DNA from 4 places in the Arthrobacter sp. 05N33_2 genome. Region 1 is predicted to be linked to each of the others. Evidence: riboswitches for the same ligand, from Rfam matches in the RefSeq annotation. Region 1 holds a riboswitch; each other region holds the start of a gene.
The links. A riboswitch is a leader RNA that binds a small molecule or an ion and turns the genes downstream of it on or off. The one in region 1 is predicted to bind thiamine pyrophosphate.
Positions count from the first base shown of each region.

Region 1 (2,193 bases):
GCCATGCTGCCGTTCCAGCCCTCGGTGGACCACTTCCACGAACGCACGCGCCCGTCGGACTGGTACGAGGCCCTCATGAAGGCCTACGTGATCGACACGGTCGCCGCGGACTTTTACGGCGTCGTGGGCCGGTACGTCGACGCCGCGACCCGTGAGTTGATCGGGCAGGTCCGCTCCACCGGTGAGTCCACGGCCGTGCTGCAGGCGCGCATCAAGGCGGCCCTGGCCGATGACCCCCGGCTGGCGTCGCGCCTGGCGTTGTGGGCCAGGCGTCTGCTGGGGGAAGTACTGAACCACGCCCAGCGTGTCAGCGCTGAGCACGCGTTCCTCGGCGGACTGTCGGGGCTGGACGACGCCGGCGCCCGGGCGCTGGTCAATGGCCTGGCGGCCGAACTTGCAGCGAACCACGCGCGCCGGATGACGGAGCTGGGTCTCGCCGGATAGTTTCAGTGCCGGCCGGCATCACTGGCTGGGGACCTGCTTAGGATGCGGCGGCGTCCAGCGCCGCCAGCAAGGCTCCGGCGGCGTGGGCCGGATCAGTGGCGTCGGTGATCGCCCGGACCACGACGATCCGCCGGGCACCGGCATCGACTACCTGCTCCACGTTACTGAAGTCGATCCCGCCGATCGCGAACCACGGCAGCGCGCTTTCGTTGACCTTGCTTGTTCCCTCCGCGTCCGCCCCGCCGATCGCCTGGGCGGCGTAGCGCACCAGATCGAGGCCGACGGCGGCGCGTCCGGGCTTGGTGGGCGTCGCCCACACGGGTCCCACACAGAAATAATCGAGCCCTTTGCGGCCTGGCGCGGCAGCGATGGCGGCGTCCACCTGCTTCGGGCTGTGGGTGGACAGGCCGATCACGGCGTCCTTGCCGAGAAAGCCGCGGGCGGCGTCGAGCGAAATGTCCTTCTGGCCGACATGGAACACCGGAGCCCCGGACAGGGATGCGATGTCCGCCCGGTCATTGACGGCCCACAGCCGCCCGTGGCGCTGCGCTGCGGTGTGCAGGACCTCCAGCAGTTCCAGCTCCTCGGAGGCCTCGAGCGACTTGTCGCGCAACTGGATGATGTCCACGCCGCCGGCGAAGGCGGCGTCCACGAAGTCCTCGAAGTCGCCGCGGTCCCTGCGGGCGTCGGTGCAGAGATAGAGGCGGGCGGTGGTGTGGAGGGGGTCCTGGCTCATGGGACCAGCCTAGTTCCTCTAAACTGGGCGCATACCGCGGGAGCCCGCAGCAGCCATGTCGCCGCTGCCCGGCTGAGAGGGCGTCAGAGCCGACCGCTTGACCTGATCCGGCTAGTACCGGCGTAGGGAAGGAATTCTTCATGGGCACACGAGCAGGCCGTGCGGCCGGAGCCGCAAATGACGCCGACGCCCAGGTTTGTGACACGGGGCCCGGTACCGCAGAGGGAATCATCGCGGGGGATACGACTGCCGACGTAGCCGTGATCGGCGGCGGGGTGATCGGCTATGGCATCGCGTTCGAGGCCATCCGCTCGGGCCGATCCGTGGTCCTGATCGATGATGCTCCCGGCAGCGGAGCCAGCTGGGCCGCGGCCGGCATGCTGGCCCCCGTGAGTGAACTGCACTACCAGGAGGAACAGCTCCTGGGACTGATGCTCGAGGCCTCCCGGTTGTGGCCAGGATTCGCTGCGGCTCTCGACGCCGGTGCCGCCGGCGCGGATTCCCCGGCGGGTACCGGCTACTTAACGACGCCGACCCTGGCGGTGGGGGCCGACGCGGCGGACCGGCGCGCGCTCGCGGACTTGAGGGAAGTCCAGAAGGCATGCGGCCTGGCCGTGGAGCCACTGACAGTGCGCGAGGCGCGCACCCGGGAGCCCCTCCTGAGTCCCGGCATCTCGTGTGCCTTCGACATCCCGGCCGACCACCAGGTGGACCCCCGCCTGCTGATCACCCGGCTCGCCGGCGTGCTCGGTGCGGAAGGCGGCAGCTTCGTCCGGCGGCGCGCGGCAGGCCTGCTGTGGCAGGACGGACAGGTGGCGGGTGTGCGGTTGGCCGGCGGCGGTACCGTGCGGGCTGCCGAGACCGTGGTCGCCAACGGGCTCGGCGCCGCCGCGCTCGAGGAGCTACCGGCCGGGCTGGCGCTGCCGCTGCGGCCCGTCTACGGCGACATCCTCCGGCTCCGCGTGCCTCCGCATCTGCAACCGCTGCTCACGGCCACCGTGCGGGGCATGGTG
Region 1 covers NZ_JBFTNJ010000049.1:21,127-23,319, forward strand. The annotation lists gene AC1DHX_RS15920 (ferritin-like fold-containing protein) at 1-444, shown strand, start outside; gene thiE (thiamine phosphate synthase) at 482-1,180, opposite strand; TPP riboswitch at 1,207-1,327, shown strand; gene thiO (glycine oxidase ThiO) at 1,321-2,193, shown strand, end outside.

Region 2 (2,193 bases), on a different contig from region 1:
GGGGAGGCAGCCGCAGCCAGCGACGCCGGGGCCCGCCAGGCCGCCGTCGACGCCGTCACGCAGCTCGCAGCCGCCGACGAGGCAGCCGGCCGCCCCGCAACGGTGCTGACGTTTGGCGGCGAGCAGGTGGCCCTGCCCTTCGTCGAGCACGCGGAGGACGCGCCGTCACCGGCCCTGACCCTGGACCTGCTGACCGAGGCCTTCGCAAACCTGGGCGAAGCCGAGGCCGGCAAGCCGGACCAGGCCGCCGGCCTGGCGGCCGGTCAGGCAGCAGCTGTTGCCGCACCGGAAGCCACGGCGCCCGAGGCGCCGTCGGCCGTCCGCGCTGCGGAGGCGCCGGCGTCACGCACAGCTGACACCACGACGCTGCGCGGCCGCCGCGGGCGCCGCAACCGGAGTGCCAGCCGCGCCCAGGGCGCAGCCAACGAAACCTCCGTGGAGCACCGCGAGGCAACCCGGCCGGCCGCGGCCGGATCGGTCCACGAGGCCAAGGCTCCCGCTGCGGCCGGGCCTGCGTCCATCCCGGCCGGCAACGAGCCGATCATCCTCGGCGTCGGCGTGCCGGCGTCGGAGCTGTAGTCCTCCGCGACTGACCACGTCCCCGTCCGGTCATTATTTCGACTGGTCGGGCCGCGGGTCCGGGTCAGGGCAGACGTAACATACGTCCGCCCGGGCCCGGGCCCGCTCGTGCGTTAACGGGTTCTCCGGGTGGCAAGGGCTAGGCTGGAACACTGACACGGGGTGCCGGGCATCGGGCCGGCTGAGATCCAGACCCGTTGAACCTGTCCGGTTAGCACCGGCGAAGGGATGTCTTCCTTGTCCGCGAAATCGAATCCGTCCGAGTTCCTCCCGCCCAATTTTCTGCACAACGAGTCTCTGCCGGCCCCGCCGCGCATTCCCCGCGTGCTGGCCATCGCCGGCTCCGATCCCTCCGGCGGGGCCGGAATCCAGGCCGACCTGAAGAGCATCGCGGCGAACGGCGGCTACGGCATGGCCGCCATCACCGCCCTGACAGCGCAGAACACGCAGGGCGTGCGCGCCGTCCACGTCCCCCCGGCGGCGTTCCTCACGGCGCAGCTGGACGCCATCAGCGACGACATCGGCATCGACGCCGTCAAGATCGGCATGCTCGGTGACGCCGCCGTGATCGACGCCGTCCGCGGCTGGCTGGAAAAGGTGCGCCCCGCCGTCGTGGTCCTGGACCCGGTGATGGTCGCCACCAGTGGTGACCGTCTCCTGCAGGAATCCGCCGAGGCCGCCCTGCAGGCCCTCCTGCCGCTGGCGGACCTCATCACGCCCAACCTCGCCGAACTCGCCATCCTGCTCAAGGAACCCGTCGCTGCCGACTGGTCCGAGGCCCTGGCGCAGGGCAAGCGGCTGGCCGCCCTGACCGGCACCACCGTCCTGGTTAAGGGCGGACACCTCCAGGGCGCCGAGCCGGGGGACGGGCATGCCCACGACGCCGACGGCCACGACGCCGACGCCGGCACCGGCTGCCCGGATGCGCTGGTCAACACCGGCGGCCTGCTCGGCCAGGAAACGGTGGTGGTGCCGGGGGAGCGGATCGCGACGCGCAACAGCCACGGCACCGGATGCTCCCTGTCCTCGGCCATGGCCACCGTGCAGGCCCGGGTGGGGGACTGGGAAGCGGCGCTGCGGGAAGTCAAGCCGTGGCTGCTGGGCGCGCTCCGCGGAGCCTCGGCCCTGGACGTCGGCTCGGGCAACGGCCCGGTCCACCACTTCCACCACCTGCAGCACCTCCAGGCCGGGCACGGTCCGGCGGCGGGGGAGTTCGCCGCAGCCCTGCGGGCAGGAGCCGCGGATGATCTTGAGGCGATCTACGCCCTGGACTTCGTCCGCGGACTGGCCGACGGCACCTTGCCCGAGCACGAGTTCGCGTACTACCTCGCCCAGGACGCCATCTACCTCAACGGCTACTCCCGGGTCCTGGCCCGGGCCGCGGCGATTGCCCCCACCGAGGCCGAGCAGCTGTTCTGGGCCCGTTCGGCGCAGACCTGCCTGGAAGTCGAATCCGAGCTGCACCGTTCCTGGCTCAGCACCCGCCCCACGGCCTCCACCCTGGGCCCGGTCACGAAAGCGTATGTGGACCACCTGCTGGCCGCCTCGGTCTCCGGCAGCTATGGCGTCCTCGTGGCGGCGGCGCTGCCCTGCTTCTGGCTCTACGCCGAGGTC
Region 2 covers NZ_JBFTNJ010000038.1:23,683-25,875, reverse strand. The annotation lists gene AC1DHX_RS14355 (Rne/Rng family ribonuclease) at 1-579, shown strand, start outside; TPP riboswitch at 728-825, shown strand; gene AC1DHX_RS14350 (bifunctional hydroxymethylpyrimidine kinase/phosphomethylpyrimidine kinase) at 862-2,193, shown strand, end outside.
Region 2: linked by a shared signal. The riboswitch ahead of AC1DHX_RS14350 (bifunctional hydroxymethylpyrimidine kinase/phosphomethylpyrimidine kinase) and the one ahead of thiO (glycine oxidase ThiO) in region 1 are both predicted to bind thiamine pyrophosphate.

Region 3 (2,193 bases), on a different contig from region 1:
CGAGCCGTTGCTTTTGCCCGCCGGAGAGGGCCGCCGTCGGGTGGTCCAGCGGCAGCTGTCCCAGCCCGACGTCGTCGAGGGCCTCTCGCACCCGCGGCCAGATCTCCGCCGCCGGGACGGCGAGGTTCTCCGCCCCGAAGGCGACGTCGTCGCCGAGGCGGGAGAGCACCACCTGCGTTTCCGGGTCCTGCTGCACCAGCCCGGCGCGGCCGCGCCGCGCCCGTGGCGCGGCGCCGTCGATCAGGAGGCTGCCGGTCTCGTCTGTGTTCTCGGCGTCGCCGGAGTCGCCGGGGTCCCCGGAGTCGCCGTCGCCCAGAACGCCGGCCAGGGCGTGGAGCAGCGTCGACTTGCCGGCGCCGGAGGGCCCCAGCAGGAGCACGCGCTCCCCCGGCCGGATGTCCAGGTCAAGGCCGCTGACCGCGGGCCTGGTCCGTCCGGCATGCCGCCAGCCCCAGCCGCGGGCCGTGACGGCGGCCGGCCGGACGCCCGGTGAAGATCTCATGATTCTCTGCAGGATTCAGCGACGGGGCTCAGGAGAAGACGGGCTCCGTGGCGGCCTTGCGGGAGGCAAAGGAGCCCAGCACTCCGGTTTTCGCCAGGCCGCGGGTGGCGAGCCAGGCCAGTCCGCCGGCAATCACTGCGCCGGAGATCGTGGTGAAGACGATGTAGGCGAGCTTGTCGCCGGCTTCGTAGGCGATGTTCCAGCCCCACGGCAGGAAGGAATCGTTCAGGCCGCAGAAGAGGCCCGCGCCGGCGCCGGCCAGCACGGAGACGGGCAGGTTGAACTTCTTGTAGAGGAAGGCCGCGAAGACCAGTTCGGCGCCGAGGCCCTGCAGGATGCCGGAGATCAGCACCGTGGTGCCGTACTGCGAACCCATGATGAGCTCGCCGGTGGCCGCGACGGTTTCGCAGAAGAGCGCGGCGCCCGGCTTGCGGATGATGAGCATGCCCAGCACCGCCGGGATCATCCAGCCGCCGGCGTAGAGTCCGCTCAACGGCGGGTAGACCGCGTTGACCGGAGTCGAGATCAGGTTCGCGCCCTGGGACCAGGCCCAGAAAATGACGCCGCCGGCAACGGCGATCAACGCGGCCACCACAATGTCCACCACGCGCCAGCTGTAGTTGCGCCGGGCGGATGAACGGCTGGCGGAACCATGCTGTGCTGAAATATCTGTCATGTCGTCCTCCTGAGGAACAGGAGGGGAGGGTGCGCCGGCCGGTCTCGGCTTCCGCCGCCCTCCGCGCACCCTGAGAACTCGACTCCCTTGCGCCGGTACTAACCGGATCAGGTTCGAGGGTCTGCGGCTGTCCGCACTCTCAGCGCCCACCAAAGGTTTCCCCGGATTGTTCCGGCGATGCCCGACGGCGGCGCTCCCCTGTCGTAATTATTTTCGCCCTTGTGGGCTGGCTCAGTTTACACCCGGACGGCCGGGTTTTCAGTGGTGTGCCGTCACAATCGTGGACCGGACGGCGGCAGTCCCGGCGGCCCGGAAATCCCTCTTGGTAGAGTCGTCGTGCCGGACCCCCGGACCCGCCAGCGGGCGGCCTCGTCACCCACCGGAAAGCTGGAATATTTTGTCGCACACACCGGTCACCCAAGATCCCTCCGGGGAATACGATCCCGACTCGAGTGAGCCGCAGCCGCGGGGTTCCCTGGCGGCGCTTATCGGCCGCGTGCTGGCCGAGATAGAGGCGCTCCAGTTCGCGTCGTTCAGCAAGGATGACGCCTTGGACCTCGGGCTCCTCCTTGTCGAGCTGGGCAGGCAACGCTCGCTGCCCATCGCCGTCGACATCACCAAAGGCGAGCAGGTGCTCTTCCACGCCGCGCTGGACGGCGCCACACCGGACAATGAGCGCTGGATCAACGCCAAAAAGCGCACCGCCATGCGGTACGAGGTCCCGTCCCTGCTGGTGGGCCTCCAGGCCCGCGCCGCCGGCGGAAGGATCGAGGACAACGCCTGGTGGGATCAGTCGGAGTTCGCCGCCCACGGCGGGGCGTTCCCCATCTACGTGCGCGGCACGGGCGCCGTCGCCGTCGTCACCGTCTCCGGCCTGCCCCAGAAGGCGGATCACGAACTCGTGGTCGAGGCCCTGCGGATGGTCCTCACCCCGGAACGCTAGGCTAGGGGAAAACCGTTCCCGTCCCAAGGAGACCGAAGAATGAACATCCTCATCAAGCTGCTCGGCACCGGC
Region 3 covers NZ_JBFTNJ010000004.1:133,429-135,621, forward strand. The annotation lists gene AC1DHX_RS04985 (ABC transporter ATP-binding protein) at 1-502, opposite strand, end outside; gene AC1DHX_RS04990 (ECF transporter S component) at 531-1,178, opposite strand; TPP riboswitch at 1,245-1,388, opposite strand; gene AC1DHX_RS04995 (heme-degrading domain-containing protein) at 1,576-2,121, shown strand; gene AC1DHX_RS05000 (DUF4235 domain-containing protein) at 2,161-2,193, shown strand, end outside.
Region 3: linked by a shared signal. The riboswitch ahead of AC1DHX_RS04990 (ECF transporter S component) and the one ahead of thiO (glycine oxidase ThiO) in region 1 are both predicted to bind thiamine pyrophosphate.

Region 4 (2,193 bases), on a different contig from region 1:
GCCCGGGCCGAGGCCGATGTGGCAGTGCGCGTCCACGAGGCCGGGCATGACCCAGCCGTCGAGTACGAGGTCAGGCGCGGCGGCCGGACGGTGGAAGGTCAGCAGGCCGCCCACCGACCAGAGCCCGCGGCGTTCCTGGTCCGCCGCGGTGAGGATGGGGCCGCTGAACTCGATGATGCCGGTCATGACCTAAAGCCTAATCCGCATGACGATCCGCCGGCCAAGACGGTCCAGCCCCAGCTGCGCTTCGTGGATCCGCAGGGCGCCCAACGCCTGTCCTGGCTGGGCGAGTTCCTCGAAACCCCAGCTCGCATAAAACGGCGCATTGAACGGGACGCCTGCGAAGGTGCAAAGCGTCATCGATAAATAGCCACGGCTCCGGGCCGCATCAAGGGCCGCCTCCACCAGGGACCGTCCTATCCCCCGCCCGGCGGAGTCCGGCTGCACGGAGAGTTGTTCCAGATGGGCCTGGCCGCCGACCTCGTCAATGCGGGCAAACCCTACGGGCGGGTTTCCGGCGACAAGTATGAAGAGCGGCTCAACCGGCGTCGTCAACTCCGGAGCCGGGAGCGTCTGGTTCCCCAGCTCCGCTTCGAGGATGCGGTCTGCTGAGGCCTCGAGAACCGGCAGCGCCGGGATATCTTCCGGCGTCGCCGTCCGGATGCGGGGCAGCGCCCCTGGGCAGAGTCACCGTGCCACGCTAACACCGCGGTCCGCCGTCCGCGTCACACTCGAGGGCCGGCCGGAGGTGCGTGGTAGTTTCGTCTACGACCACACGGGTGCCCCTGCAGGGGCTGAGATCGGGCTGACGCAGCCTGCGACCGTTGAACCTGTCCGGGTAATGCCGGCGAAGGAAGTGAGCTTTTCCGTGAACACCCAAGTGACACAGCACAGCCCTGTCCAAATTCAGTCCGCAGCCACCACACAGTCGCTGAAGTCCCACTCGCTGGCCTTCAGCACGGACCCGGAGCATGGCATCCGCGTGCCGGTGACCGAGATCGCCCTGGAACCCTCCCCGGGCGGCATCCGGAACCCGCCGTTCCGGGTGTACCGCACTGCCGGCCCGGCCAGCGATCCGGTCCGCGGGCTGGAGCCGTTCCGCACCACCTGGATTGAGGCCAGGGCGGACACCGAACCCTACGCCGGCCGCGAACGGGAGCTGCTCGACGACGGCAAATCGGCGGTGCGCCGCGGTGCCGCGTCGGCCGAGTGGCGGGCCGGCCGGCCGGTGCCGCGCCGGGCCGTCGAGGGCAGGACCGTCACGCAGATGCGCTACGCCCGGGACGGTGTCATCACCCAGGAAATGCGGTTCGTCGCGCTGCGCGAGAACTGCGATGTGGAGCTGGTGCGCAGCGAGGTGGCCGCGGGCCGCGCGATCATTCCCAACAACGTCAACCACCCCGAATCCGAGCCGATGATCATCGGCAAGGCGTTCCTGGTGAAAATCAACGCCAATATCGGCAACTCCGCCGTGACCAGCTCCATCGCCGAGGAGGTCGACAAGCTCCAGTGGGCCACGCAGTGGGGCGCGGACACCGTCATGGACCTCTCCACCGGGGACGACATCCACACCACGCGCGAGTGGATCATCCGTAACTCCCCCGTCCCCATCGGAACGGTCCCGATCTACCAGGCGCTGGAGAAGGTCAACGGTGAGGCGAACGCCCTGACCTGGGAGATCTTCCGGGACACCGTGATCGAACAGTGCGAGCAGGGCGTGGACTACATGACCATCCACGCCGGCGTGCTGCTGCGGTATGTGCCCCTGACGGCCAACCGGGTCACCGGCATCGTGTCCCGCGGCGGCTCCATCATGGCCGGCTGGTGCCTGGCGCACCACCGGGAGAACTTCCTGTACACCCACTTCGATGAGCTGTGCGAGATCTTCGCACGCTACGACGTCGCGTTCTCCCTGGGCGACGGGCTGCGGCCGGGCGCGACGGCGGATGCCAACGACGCGGCACAGTTCGCCGAACTGGACACCCTGGCCGAGCTCACGCAGCGGGCCTGGGACTTCGACGTGCAAGTCATGGTGGAGGGCCCCGGGCATGTGCCCTTCCACCTCGTCCGGGAAAACGTGGAGCGCCAGCAGGAACTCTGCAAGGGCGCCCCGTTTTACACACTCGGGCCGCTCGTCACGGACATCGCACCGGGCTATGACCACATCACCTCGGCGATCGGCGCCACCGAGAT
Region 4 covers NZ_JBFTNJ010000032.1:32,472-34,664, reverse strand. The annotation lists gene AC1DHX_RS13420 (amidohydrolase family protein) at 1-186, opposite strand, end outside; gene AC1DHX_RS13415 (GNAT family N-acetyltransferase) at 190-555, opposite strand; TPP riboswitch at 766-873, shown strand; gene thiC (phosphomethylpyrimidine synthase ThiC) at 869-2,193, shown strand, end outside.
Region 4: linked by a shared signal. The riboswitch ahead of thiC (phosphomethylpyrimidine synthase ThiC) and the one ahead of thiO (glycine oxidase ThiO) in region 1 are both predicted to bind thiamine pyrophosphate.